One region of the Paucidesulfovibrio gracilis DSM 16080 genome, then DNA from elsewhere that is predicted to be linked to it. Evidence: predicted binding sites of a transcription regulator. Region 1 holds the regulator's gene; the other holds the start of a gene.

Region 1 (6,108 bases):
GATGCTCTGGCGCAGACCACTTCGGATTCATCATGGGGGGAAATCCGTTCGGCTTCGCAAAATCTTAATGTCCGCCAGAAGAGGGATCATCGATCTGAGCATGTGCTGACCTTGAAAAAAGGAGAGCGCGTGAAAGTCGATTTTCTGGAAAACGGGTGGTATGCAGTGTTCCCTGAGGAGGCGGTCCATCGCGATCTTTCTCTGGCCCTCGGTTTTGCCAAAGCCAAATATTTGCACCGTGTCGCAGCGGAACCCGCTCCATTGATGGAATCTGAACATGGCGACACTGCTCCATCGACTGCCGTTACTGCCGTAGATGCTGGCTCTGCCCAGGTGGCGGATGAGCCCTTCCGAAGTCCCAAAGTGGTGGCCGAGGTCCAGGAACGGCCTGAGGATGTTCCGGACGCTGGTCCGGCAGGAAAGGAGCCGGTTCGAATTACGGCGGATAGGCTGACATACAATGATGCGGAGCGCACGGTAACGTTTTCCGGAAATGTGGAGGCTGTTCACGAGGGGATGAAACTTTGGTCGGAACGATTGACCGCCCATTTCAGCAAGCAGGGCGAACCAGGTGAAGAGATCGATCGAATTGTGGCATCTGGCGGCGTAACGATGCGCAAGGATGAGATTGAAGGGAAGAGTGATACCGTGACGTACCACGTCAAGGAAGCTTTGTTGCTGATGCAGGGAAATCCGGTGATTACTGAAGGGAAGAACAAGGTTACGGGAAAGGTGATCAAATTCTACGTCCGCGAGAAGCGGAGTGAAGTCGTGGGCGGCAGCGGCAAGCGTGTGGAGGCGATTTTGTTTGCCCCGGAAGGCATGGAGGCACCGTAGAGATGCCCGACCAGCTTTCGGCCACCGGGCTTTCCAAACGGTACGGCAAGCGTGAAGTGGTTCACGGGGTGGATGTGGCTTTGACCCGTAAAGAAGTCGTGGGCTTGCTTGGTCCCAACGGAGCGGGTAAAACAACCACTTTTTATATGCTTGCCGGCATCATCAAACCCAACTCCGGGTCCGTTTCCCTCGGTTCTCGTGCAATCACCAGACTTCCTTTGCATGAACGAGCTCGCATGGGGCTGTCCTATCTTCCGCAGGAGAGTTCGGTTTTTCGTAAGCTCACTGTGTTGGAAAACCTTATGATCATTTTGGAGCAGACCTCCCTGAAGCGGGCCCAGCGCCGCAAGCGGGCCGCCGAACTGCTTCGCATGTTCAACATAACCAAGCTGGCGCATCAAAAAGCCATGTTTCTGTCCGGTGGGGAGCGTCGCCGCCTGGAAATCGCTCGTGCTCTGATTATGAATCCGAAGTTTATTCTTCTCGATGAGCCGTTTGCTGGGATTGACCCCATTGCGGTCATTGATATTCAGGAGATCATTTCGATTTTAAAGAAGATGGGGATCGGGATTTTAATTTCAGATCATAATGTGCGAGAAACTTTGAATATTTGCGATAGGGCATATTTGGTGTACGAGGGGACGATTATTCTGGAAGGCACCCCTGACGAGATTGTTCAGGACTCCAAGGCCCGAAAGGTGTACCTCGGCGAAAATTTTTGCCTTTGATACTTTTACCTCCCTGATCTCCGCATTACCTCCTTTTTTCGTCCGGCTTTTTGGTCGTTGTGGATTTACAGCCTGCATGAAGGTTGGTACAGTTCTTTCATGTCGCTCTCTCAAAGCGACGTATTTCTATTTTTTCAGTATGTTAAGATGTATTCCTTGCGCGAGTAGCTAATCTGTGAGATAGTAGAGGCAAGGATATCATTTCTAACCGACGGCCCCGTGTTGATTCTTTTGAGTTTCATGCGGCGCGCCGTGGCGATGGGTAGTATGGGACTGGAATTACGACAACAACTCAAGCTCAGTCAGCAACTTGTCATGACGCCGCAACTGCAGCAGGCCATCAAGTTGCTGCAACTTTCCCGCCTGGAATTGCTTGAATCCGTACAGCAGGAATTGTTGGAAAATCCGTTTCTTGATGAAAAGGAAGCCGACGACCCGCAACCAGAAGATACGCAATCCAAGGAGAGCGAGGAGGGGGATGCCCAGGCGGAGTTGATGCGTGACGCTGATTGGGAAAATTACATTGGTGAGTTCTCCAGCTCATCCAAGCAGTCCCAGGTCCGTGAAGCAGAGATCCCCGAAGAGGGGTTGTCGTTTGAAGCACGGCTTGCCTCAAAACCCTCCCTGCATGGTCATCTAAATTGGCAGATGCGGCTTTCCAACTTTACCGACGAAGAGTTGGCCGTTGGTGATGTCGTTCTGGGGAATCTGGATGATCGGGGATATTTGCAGGCAGATGTTCAGGACTTGCTAGCGCTTGTGGAGTCTGATCCCGAAACCGTGGAAAGCGTTATCCAGCGGATTCAGCGGCTGGACCCGGTGGGCGTGGCGGCCAGATCACCGCGTGAGTGCCTGAAGGTCCAGCTTGAGTTTTTTGATTATACGGATCCCATCCTGTTGGACTTGGTTGATCAGCATTTGGAAGATTTGGAGAAGCGTCGCTATAAGCCGTTAGCCAGAAAGTTTAAGATCAGTCTTGATAAACTGAAGAAATATATTGAAGTTATTCAAAAACTAGATCCAATGCCCGGGGCGAGTTTTTCCAGCACGGAGCCGCATTATGTCAGCCCGGATGTCTTCGTGTATAAATATGGTGATGATTTTGTTATCGTGCTGAATGAGGATGGACTGCCCCGCTTGACGCTCAACTCGTTCTACATGGACGATATTGGGAATTGTACCGGCAAGGATAAGGAATATTTTCAGGACAAAATGCGATCCGCGGCCTGGCTGCTCAAAAGTTTATATCAACGGCAGCGAACATTGTATAAGGTGATGGAGAGTATTGTCCGTTTTCAGCGTGATTTTTTCGAACAGGGCGTGGCCAAGCTCAAACCGCTGATCCTTAAAGACGTGGCGGAAGACATTAATATGCATGAATCCACGGTCAGCCGGATTACGACGAGCAAGTATGTCTCCACACCGCATGGGATATTTGAACTGAAGTTTTTCTTTAACAGCGCTCTGGATCTGGGAGACGGCACTCAGGTTGGTTCGGAATCGGTCAAGGCGCTGATTAAGCAACTCATCAGTGGTGAAAATCCGAAGAAACCGCTGAGCGACGAAACGATCGGCGAGATGCTCAAAGCTGAACTGGACGTAAATATTGCGCGGCGTACCGTTGCGAAATACCGTTCGGCTATGGATATCCCCTCGTCTTCGAAGCGCAAGCAGATTTTATAACATTGCCCACTCAACCTCTACTCCAAGGAGGATTGTGCATGAACATCAGTTTCAACTTTAAGAATTTCGACCCCTCTCCCCACCTCAAGGAGTATGCTGCCAAGCGGTTCGACAAGGTTTCCAAGTTCATTCAAGATTCGGACGAGTCCGATCTTCAGGTCAACTTGGCCGTGGAAAAAACCCGCCAGCAGGCTGATGTGGTCTTGAACGCGGACAGCATCCATATCTCGGCTTTTGAGCAGTCTCCGGATATGTATGCCACCATTGATTGCGTGGTTGACAAGCTGGAGGCCCAGCTGCGTAAAGTGCGCGAGAAGATGAAGGATAAGCGCCGCAAGGCAGCGCGGGATGTGCGAACCGAGTACTTTACTTTGGCCGATGGCGGCGCCGCTCCGACCATCACCGGTACGGATAATTATGAGCCAAAGCCCATGTCCGTTGAGGAAGCGGCGATGCAGCTCGATTCGCTCAAGTTCGAGTTCCTCGTGTTTCGCAATGCTGAAACCGAGGGAATTAACGTCATTTACCGTCGCAAAGGCGGCGATTACGGATTGATTGATCCTGGTAACTAACAATGAGACTCGGCGAATATCTTAACAAACAACTGATTATACCGGAGCTGACCTCCGCCTCAAAGGCGGAGGTGCTCCGTGAAATTGTAGAGTGCATCTCCAGCACCATGCCGGAGTTGGATACTGAACAAGCCGTCCAGGTTCTTATGGACCGGGAGAGCCTCGGTTCCACAGGCATTGGGGATGGTATCGCTATACCTCACGGCAAGCTTGAAGCCCTGGATCGAATAGTGGTGGCCGTGGCCAGGAGTCCCCAGGGGGTCGAATTTGAATCCCTGGACCACGCCCCCTGCCATATCGTTTTTCTTGTAATGGCCCCGGAACAGGTGGCCGGATTGCATCTTCGTATCCTCGCCCACATATCACGGCTGCTCAAGGACCAGACTTTCCGAGCCAACCTTATGGCTGCGGACGGCAAGGATGGCCTTTGGCAACTGCTTCAGGCCACTTGAGCAAGGGGTTGGCGTGAAAAAAAGTGGATCTTTCCCTCTGATCGTTGTTACGGGGCTTTCCGGTGCAGGAAAGAGTACGGCTCTCAACGTTTTTGAGGATTTACACTTTTTTTGTGTGGACGGTCTTCCCGCTTCCATGCTGCCGCGTATGGTGGAACTGTTTCAGGGAATGGACAAGGCTCATCGAGGTCTTGCCTTGGGCATGGATCTTCGGCAGCTGGACTTTGTCGAAGAGTGGGACAGCGCAACCGCGCAGCTTGCGGACATGGGTATGAAACCCCAGGTGGTGTTTTTGGAAACACGACAAGATACGCTGTTGACCCGCTACGCCACCACCAGAAGACTGCATCCTTTGGAAACCAATGCCCTTGGGCTGGAGCAGGCTTTAGATACGGAACGCCAGCTCATGGCTCCGATTCGCGAGAGTGCTGATCTGGTTGTGGATACCACGGGGTACTCCATTCATGACTTGCGGAGGATCATACAGGAAAAGTGGACCGATCTTGAGGCTCCCAGTTCCTGTATGCGGGTCCATCTGTTGACTTTTGGATTCAAATATGGGGTTCCCATTGATGCGGATTTAGTCTTTGACCTTCGCTTTTTGCCGAATCCTTATTTTGATCCTGCGTTGCGGAACCTTTCAGGTAAGGATACACAGGTTTCGCACTACGTTTTAGAGAGTGAGGTTGGAAGAGCATTTCAAAAGCGGTTTGTAGATTTTTTTTGTTATCTTTTGCCGCTCTATGCCACTGAAGGGCGCTATAGGGTTACTGTAGCGCTCGGTTGCACGGGCGGTCGCCACCGTTCCGTGGCCACAGGAGAGCTGCTCTACAAAGTGCTGAAGGACAGTGGCTACGCAGTAACGATGGAACATCGGCATTGTGAGTTAGGGTAATCATGTCAGATTCGAAGATGTCTCGTCAGGTGGGCGTGGTCTTGGTCACGCACGGCACTTTTGGAACCGGACTGCTGGAGGCCGCCGAAATCGTTTCCGGATCCCAGGATAATGTGCGGGCCATTGGCGTACCTCCTGGATCGGCGGTGGATTCTGTGGTCGATGCTATTCGTGAAGCCGTTGAACAATGTGGCGCGACGCGTGACGGTGTGCTCGTGCTCACGGATTTATTTGGCGGCACCCCGACAACGCTGAGTCTTTCACTATTGAAATCATATCAGCTTGAGGTGATAACGGGGGTGAACCTGCCGATGGTGGTCAAGGCGTTTCAGGTCCGCAATTTGCCGCTGAAGGAGATGGCCGGGCAGGTGAAAAGCGCTGGACGGCAGGGCATCGTGGTTGCGGGTGAAATGCTTTCACGACGTTCTGGTTCCCGCCAGGGAGGCGGAGCGTGAACTGGGTTCGAGTGGATAACCGACTGGTTCACGGCCAAGTCGTGGAAACGTGGCTTCCTTATGTCGGGGCAAAGGGGATTATTGTCGCAAACGATGACGTTTCGGACGACCCTTTGACACAGGAAATTATGTCTCTTGCCATTCCCCAGTCCATGTCGACCTCTTTTGTGTCGATTAATGACCTGCTGCATTTGCAGGAAATTGCGCTATGGTCATCTGCCCAGGGCGCGGCCCTTGTGCTTTTTTCCAATTGTGAGGACGCACGCCGTGCCTATGAAATCGGATTCAGATTTCAATCCATCAATATCGGCAATATTCACTATGCTCCTGGAAAACGGCAACTTTCTCCCAGTGTCGCTGTGAACGACAGTGAGGAGGAATGTCTGCGCTTTTTTGCTGACAGAGAAGTCAAACTTGATTTTCGTTGTGTCCCCAATGATCCCGTACAGGTGAGGTTCTGATCATGACACTGTCGGCGCCTGTCTG
Region 2 (6,108 bases), on a different contig from region 1:
CCGGACCGCGCATGACCAAGCCCATGCTGGAGCTGCTCTACGGTCAGCACGAACACACCTGCGCCATGGACGACTACATTCTGGAACTTACCCGCCGCCACGGTCCCATTGCGGACGCGTCCGGGGAACAGCCCTCCGAGGGAGCCGCAGCGCATGAATGATCTCTGGCAACTGCTTTCCTTCGGGTTCATGCACAACGCGCTGTTGGCCGGAGTGCTGGCGTCCGTGGCTTGCGGGGTCATCGGTTCCCTGGTGGTGGTCAACCGCATGGTTTTTCTGGCCGGGGGCATTGCCCATGCCGCGTATGGCGGGGTGGGCTTGTCCTTTTTTCTGGGCTGGCCCGCGTTGCCATGTACCCTGGGATTCACGGCTGGCGCCTCGCTGCTTATGGGCGCGGTGACCCGCTCGAAAAATGAACGCACCGACACCGTGGTGGGTGTGCTCTGGGCTGCGGGCATGGCCACGGGCATCATTCTCATCGACCTTTCCCCGGGGTATGCCGCTGACCTGATGGGCTTTTTGTTCGGATCCATTCTGGCGGTGCCGGCCACGGATCTTTGGGTCATGCTGGTACTGGACCTGCTCGTGATCGGGCTGACCGCATTTTTCTATCATGATTTGCTGGCCATGAGCTTTGACACCGAATTTGCCGAGGCACGCGGCGCGCCCGTGGTCCTGCTGCACTATCTGCTGCCCCTTATGACCGCCCTGTGCGTGGTCATGATCGTGCGGGTTGTCGGGCTTATCCTGGTCATCGCCCTGGTGACCATTCCGCCGTATCTGGCGGAGCGCAAGGCCCGCTCCCTGGCCGGAATGATGCTCCGGGCCTGCCTTTGGAGTTTGCTGTTCTGCACTTTGGGCCTGCTGGTCTCGGCCCTGCTGGACATCACCTCCGGCGCGTGCATCATCGCGGTGGCCGCCGGTTGCTTCTTTCTGCTCACGGGCTGGGACGGCCTGCGAAAATATTTTGCGGGACAACGGTCATGAGTCATGCAACATTGCGCCAGGCCGGGGTGGACCCCACGGCGCGAAGGGTCATGGTCTATGAGGCCGTGGCCCGGGCCGAAGGCGCGGTCAGCGCGCCCGATCTGCTCGGCACCCTTTGCGCCCACATGAACAAGGTCACGCTTTACCGCATCCTTGATCTGCTGGTGGAACACGGCGTGGTTGCCCGGCATACCGGACCGGAACGCACGGCTCATTACTGCCTGGGACGCGGACACGGCCATTTTCACTGTACGCATTGCGGCCGCTGCATCTGCCTGCGGCTGGAGGACGCGCACCTGGAACGCCTGGTGGGACCGGAATTGACCGGATTGGGACGAGTGGAGGACGTGGAGCTGCGGGTGGAAGGGATTTGTTCGGACTGCCTGAAAAAATAAGTCTTCCTTTTTTTGTGCGTATCAGCCAGTATCGCATAAATTTTTTCATTCCACCTCGGAGGAACGCCATGCCTTGTCCCTGCTCCCGGTCCGGATTCCTGCCTTCCTTGTTTATGGCCGTATTGATCCTGGGGGCGGGGCTTTGCGTTCCGGCCCAGGCCTTGAGCGCCCATCGCCTGGACACGGACCCGGCCAAGGACGTGCTCTACCAGATTTCCACCATCGCCAAGCTCAAAGCCGGATACTACGACTCGGAACAGACCGTCACTGATCTGCTGGAGCGGGGCGACTTCGGCATCGGCACCTTTCAGGGGCTGGATGGAGAAATGTTCGTGCGCAACGGGCAGGTCTGGCAGATTCCAGTCACCGGCACGCCCAAACGGATCCGTGGCGGCCTGGGCGTACCATTTGCCCAGGTGACGTATTTTGAACCGGACCTGGAGTTCACTTTCAAATACGTAGCGGATTATGATGACTTCAAAAAACGTCTGCTGGACGAGTTGCCCGGGCCGGATATGCTCTACGCCGTGCACGTCAGCGGTACGTTCCAGTATGTCCAGGCCCGCAGCGTCCCGGCCAGCCAACAACCCTTTCCATCCCTGGCCGAGGTCATCGAGCGGCAGGCCGTGTTCCCGCTGCACAACCGCAGCGGGCATATGGTGGGCTGGCACACCCCACATTATATGACCGGTGTGGGCGCGCCCGGGTTGCATCTGCATTTTCTCGACGACATGGAAAGCGCGGGCGGCCATGTGCTTGATTTCAGCGCCGCCGAAGTGACCATCCAGCTCGACGTAACCCCGGTCATGGAAATCCGGCTGCCGAAAAATACGGCCTTTTGATCGAACAACCGTCCGATCAACTCGGCGGCTTTGCGCCGTTGGATCAGAGCAGCCGCTTGGCGTACGCCTCCGGCATGCCCACCCGCTTCATGGCCTGCACGGTCTTTTGCGCGTCGTACTCCACAAACACGGCCCGCAGCGTGGCGGCCGCTTTGTTCAGCAGCACGTACTTGGCCCGCTTGTCCGCGTCACGGGGCTGGCCCACGGCGCCCACGTTCACCAGGTAGCGGCGGGTTCGATCCAGGGGGACGGGCTGGTCCGTGATGTCCTCGCGCCACGCTTTTTCGCCGTCATACACATAGAGATTCAGCTCGTGCGTATGCCCGGCGAACGCCAGCCAATGGGCATACGACGCGAATACCTCGGCCAGATCGTCTTCATCCAGGGTGTAGAGGTACTTGTTCACGGAGTCGGGCGGACAGCCGTGGACAAAGAGCATGTCCCCGCGTTCCATGGTCGGGGGCAGGGTCTGAATCCATTCCAGCGTGGAATCCGAAAGCAGGGTGCGCGTCTTTTGCAAGACCTTGCGCACCGGCGGCACGAACCAATCCATATATTCCTTGCCCTGCAAGCCCTGCTCATGGTTGCCCAGCACCATGGGGATGCCGCGTTCACGGATGCGGTTCACGCAGCCTTCCGGGTCGGGTCCGTACCCGATGGCGTCGCCCAGGCAAATACTATCCTTTACCCCGCGCCGCTCGATGTCCTCAAGCACGCGGTCCAATGCCTCAATATTGCCGTGCGCGTCGGAAATGACGGCCAGCGCATCCGTTGTGATCAGTGTTTCGCTCATGGGGTTGTTGTAGCCGGGGCAACATGCGGATGCAAGCACAGCGCCGGTTGCCGCCACAAGGGGAAAACGTTTTGCACATCCCCCTTGCAGTGCCTTCCCACGCCATGCCCCGGCCAAGCAAGACGCGGCCGGTAAAGGGGATTTCCAAAGGGGTCGCGGACCCTTTGACCGCCGGCGGCCTGCCTTTGTCTTCCCCAGCCTGTTGATCCGGCGGAGCTGTTTTCCCATCCCTCCCCTCCATGCATCCGTTGGTTGCGACCCGCTTTTCATCCTGTCCACGTAGGAAATATCCAACGCCGGATACTTTTTACGAGGTGTAAAAGATCCTGACAGTTCCGGGTGTAAACCATTTGGACACCTGGTGAACCCGCCTTTAGTCTATCGCATGATTTCAATATGTTAGCCGTTCTTTTTCGGCATGTGAATTCTGGCACGCATGTTGCCTTTAGAAAGGCAGACCGTGGAGTGAAACCGTGAACAGGAATGAAATCATGATCCTCATTGTGGACCGCAACCCGCATGTGCGTGAATTTCTCGGCCGGGAGTTTCGGAGCCGAGGTTTCGGTATTTGCGCAGCGGGAAGCGCAGAAGCCATGCGTTGTCGGCTTGCTTCGTCCACGCGCCCGGATCTGGTCATTCTTGATCCGGATCTCCCTCCCTACGGTGAAGACGCGTTGTTGGGCGAGCTGTGCTCCGCGCATCCGGACCTGCCGCTGGTGCTGCATGGCCACGGCGTGGGCGACTATTCGTGTCCCGGTCCGGGGGTGATCGAACTGGTGGAGAAGAGCGGACGCACAGACGCCCTGGGTGCGGCGGTGGATCGGGCGCTTTGGCGCGCCTCCCGGCGCACGGACGCGCTTTGATGCGGCGAACGAGGCAGGCACGGAGGAACAGCGGCATGACGGATAAGAGCTATTACAGCCAGTTGCGGCGCAGCATCATCGGCACCATCGTGGTCGTGTCCCTCACTCCGTTGATCGTGCTGGCGGCGTTGGGCGGGTATCAATTCCACTCCGCCTACAAGCAGAAGATGCTCGCGCACATGGAACAGCTGGTTTTTGGCCACCAGCAGAGCATCGACGCATTTCTTTCCGGCAAGCTGGCGGAAATCCGGGTGCTTACCGACGTAGCCGGGTTTGACAAGGTTCGTGACGATGCGGGCCTGGCCGATCTGCTGCAAAGCCTGCAGGAGCGGCACGACGGCGTGTTCGTGGACCTGGGGCTGGTCAATGCCCAGGGAACCCAGGTGGCCTATTCCGGTCCCTTCCGCCTGGGCCGGGCCGACTACGCGCATGCGCTCTGGTTCCAGGAGACCATGCAGCGCGAGTACTACATTTCGGACGTGTTCCTCGGGCTGCGCGGCCTGCCGCACTTCATCGTAGCCGTGAAGCATTCCTGGCAGGGGCAGGAGTATATCCTGCGCTCCACCATCGACTTTGTGGCCTTCAACCGATTGGTGGAGAACATCCGCATCGGTGAAACCGGCCTTGCCTACATCGTGAGCCGTGGCGGGGAGTTTCAGACCAAGCCGCGCCGCACCATGAGCATGACGCCGGATTTCCTCAACGAGGTGCTGACCCCCGAGCAGGATTTGCGGACCCACCGCTTTGGCCAGTCCAAGCCCCATGTGCGTCTGGCCGAGGATCCGTCCACGGGCGAGGACACGGTGTACGTGACCGCCTCCCTGAAGAACGGCGACTGGCTGCTGGTGCTCCAGCAGAGCCAGGACGACGCCTTCCGGCTCTTTTTGCGGGCGCGCAACTTCGCCCTGGTGGGCGTGACCCTCAGCGCCCTGGCCATCATGTTCATGGCCTTTGTGCTCTCCAAGCGCATCCTGAACACGGTGGTGGAAACGGACCAGCAAAAGGAAATGATGAATGAGCAGGTCATTGAGGCGGGCAAGCTGGCGTCTTTGGGCGAGCTGGCCGCGGGCATTGCCCATGAGATCAACAACCCCGTGGCCATCATGGTGGAGGAAGCGGGCTGGATTCAGGATCTCATGGAAGAGGAAGACCTGCGCGGCAGCAAGGACGCGGACGAGGTGCTCCGCGCCCTGAGCCAGATCCGCACCCAGGGCGGGCGTTGCAAGGAAATCACCCACAAGCTGCTTTCCTTTGCCCGCAAGATCGACCCCACCATGAAGCGGGTACACATCAATGACCTGATCGAGGAAATGGCGGCGCTTTCCGAGCAGCGCGCCCGTTTCGCCAATGTCCACATCGTAACGGAACTGGACGGGACATTGCCGCCCATCGAGGCTTCCCCTTCGGAATTGCAGCAGGTCTTTTTGAACCTGATCAACAACGCCATCGACGCCATGGACAACCACGAGGGCGGACAGCTCAAGGTCACCAGCCGCGTGGAAAACCATCAGGCCGTCATTTCCGTGGCGGATACGGGCCAGGGCATTCCCAAGGCCAACCTGCAAAAGATCTTCGATCCCTTCTTCACCACCAAGCCCGTGGGCAAGGGAACCGGGCTGGGGCTTTCGATCTGCTACGGCATCATCCAGAAGATGGGCGGGGAGATCAGCGTTTCCAGTGTGTTGGACGTCGGGACCACCTTCCACATCCGGCTGCCCCTGCGGCGCGATGCGGAAGCCTCCGAGCGGGAATAGGGCGGACGAATTTCAGCGGGCCCGCCGTGCCGGGACCGTGAGGCGGAATGAACGGAAACAAGGAGGAGGAGAACCATGAGTATCGCCACTGTGTTGCTCGTGGATGATGAACAGGCGTTTGTGGACGCCATGACCAAGCGGCTCAAGCGGCGGGATGTGGATGTGCGCGCCGCGCACAGCGGGCAGGAATGCCTGGACGTGCTCGCTTCCCAGCCGGACTTGGAGGTGGTGGTGCTGGACGTGAAGATGCCCGGCATGGACGGGGTGGAAACGCTCAAGCGCATCAAGACGGATTTCCCGCTGGCCGAGGTGATCATGCTCACCGGTCATGCCACCGTGGAAACCGCCATCGACGGCATGAAGCTTGGCGCCTTCGACTATCTGATGAAGCCCTGCGACATGGACGTCCTTATGGAAAAGATCGACGCGGCCGCCACCAAGAAGCGGCAGCACGAGGAAAAGATTCTCGAGGCG

Evidence for each region. The regulator sigma-54, encoded in region 1, starts transcription at its own class of promoters, with help from an activator protein. The targets are predictions, from matches to a motif close to CTGGCACGGNNNNTGCTT.
Region 2: B5D49_RS13620 (DNA-binding transcriptional response regulator) is a predicted target of sigma-54. The motif match lies at 3,445-3,462, and genes of this name have one in related genera.

The regions. Positions count from the first base shown of each region.
Region 1 covers NZ_FUYC01000003.1:283,987-290,094, forward strand. The annotation lists gene lptA (lipopolysaccharide transport periplasmic protein LptA) at 1-837, shown strand, start outside; gene lptB (LPS export ABC transporter ATP-binding protein) at 840-1,565, shown strand; gene rpoN (RNA polymerase factor sigma-54) at 1,833-3,248, shown strand; gene hpf (ribosome hibernation-promoting factor, HPF/YfiA family) at 3,287-3,820, shown strand; gene B5D49_RS05635 (PTS sugar transporter subunit IIA) at 3,823-4,272, shown strand; gene rapZ (RNase adapter RapZ) at 4,286-5,167, shown strand; gene B5D49_RS05645 (PTS sugar transporter subunit IIA) at 5,170-5,622, shown strand; gene B5D49_RS05650 (PTS sugar transporter subunit IIB) at 5,619-6,083, shown strand; gene B5D49_RS05655 (PTS sugar transporter subunit IIC) at 6,106-6,108, shown strand, end outside.
Region 2 covers NZ_FUYC01000026.1:11,917-18,024, reverse strand. The annotation lists gene B5D49_RS13645 (metal ABC transporter ATP-binding protein) at 1-161, shown strand, start outside; gene B5D49_RS13640 (metal ABC transporter permease) at 154-987, shown strand; gene B5D49_RS13635 (Fur family transcriptional regulator) at 984-1,382, shown strand; gene budA (acetolactate decarboxylase) at 1,451-2,224, shown strand; gene B5D49_RS13625 (metallophosphoesterase family protein) at 2,268-3,017, opposite strand; gene B5D49_RS13620 (DNA-binding transcriptional response regulator) at 3,491-3,880, shown strand; gene B5D49_RS13615 (sensor histidine kinase) at 3,916-5,634, shown strand; gene B5D49_RS13610 (response regulator) at 5,710-6,108, shown strand, end outside.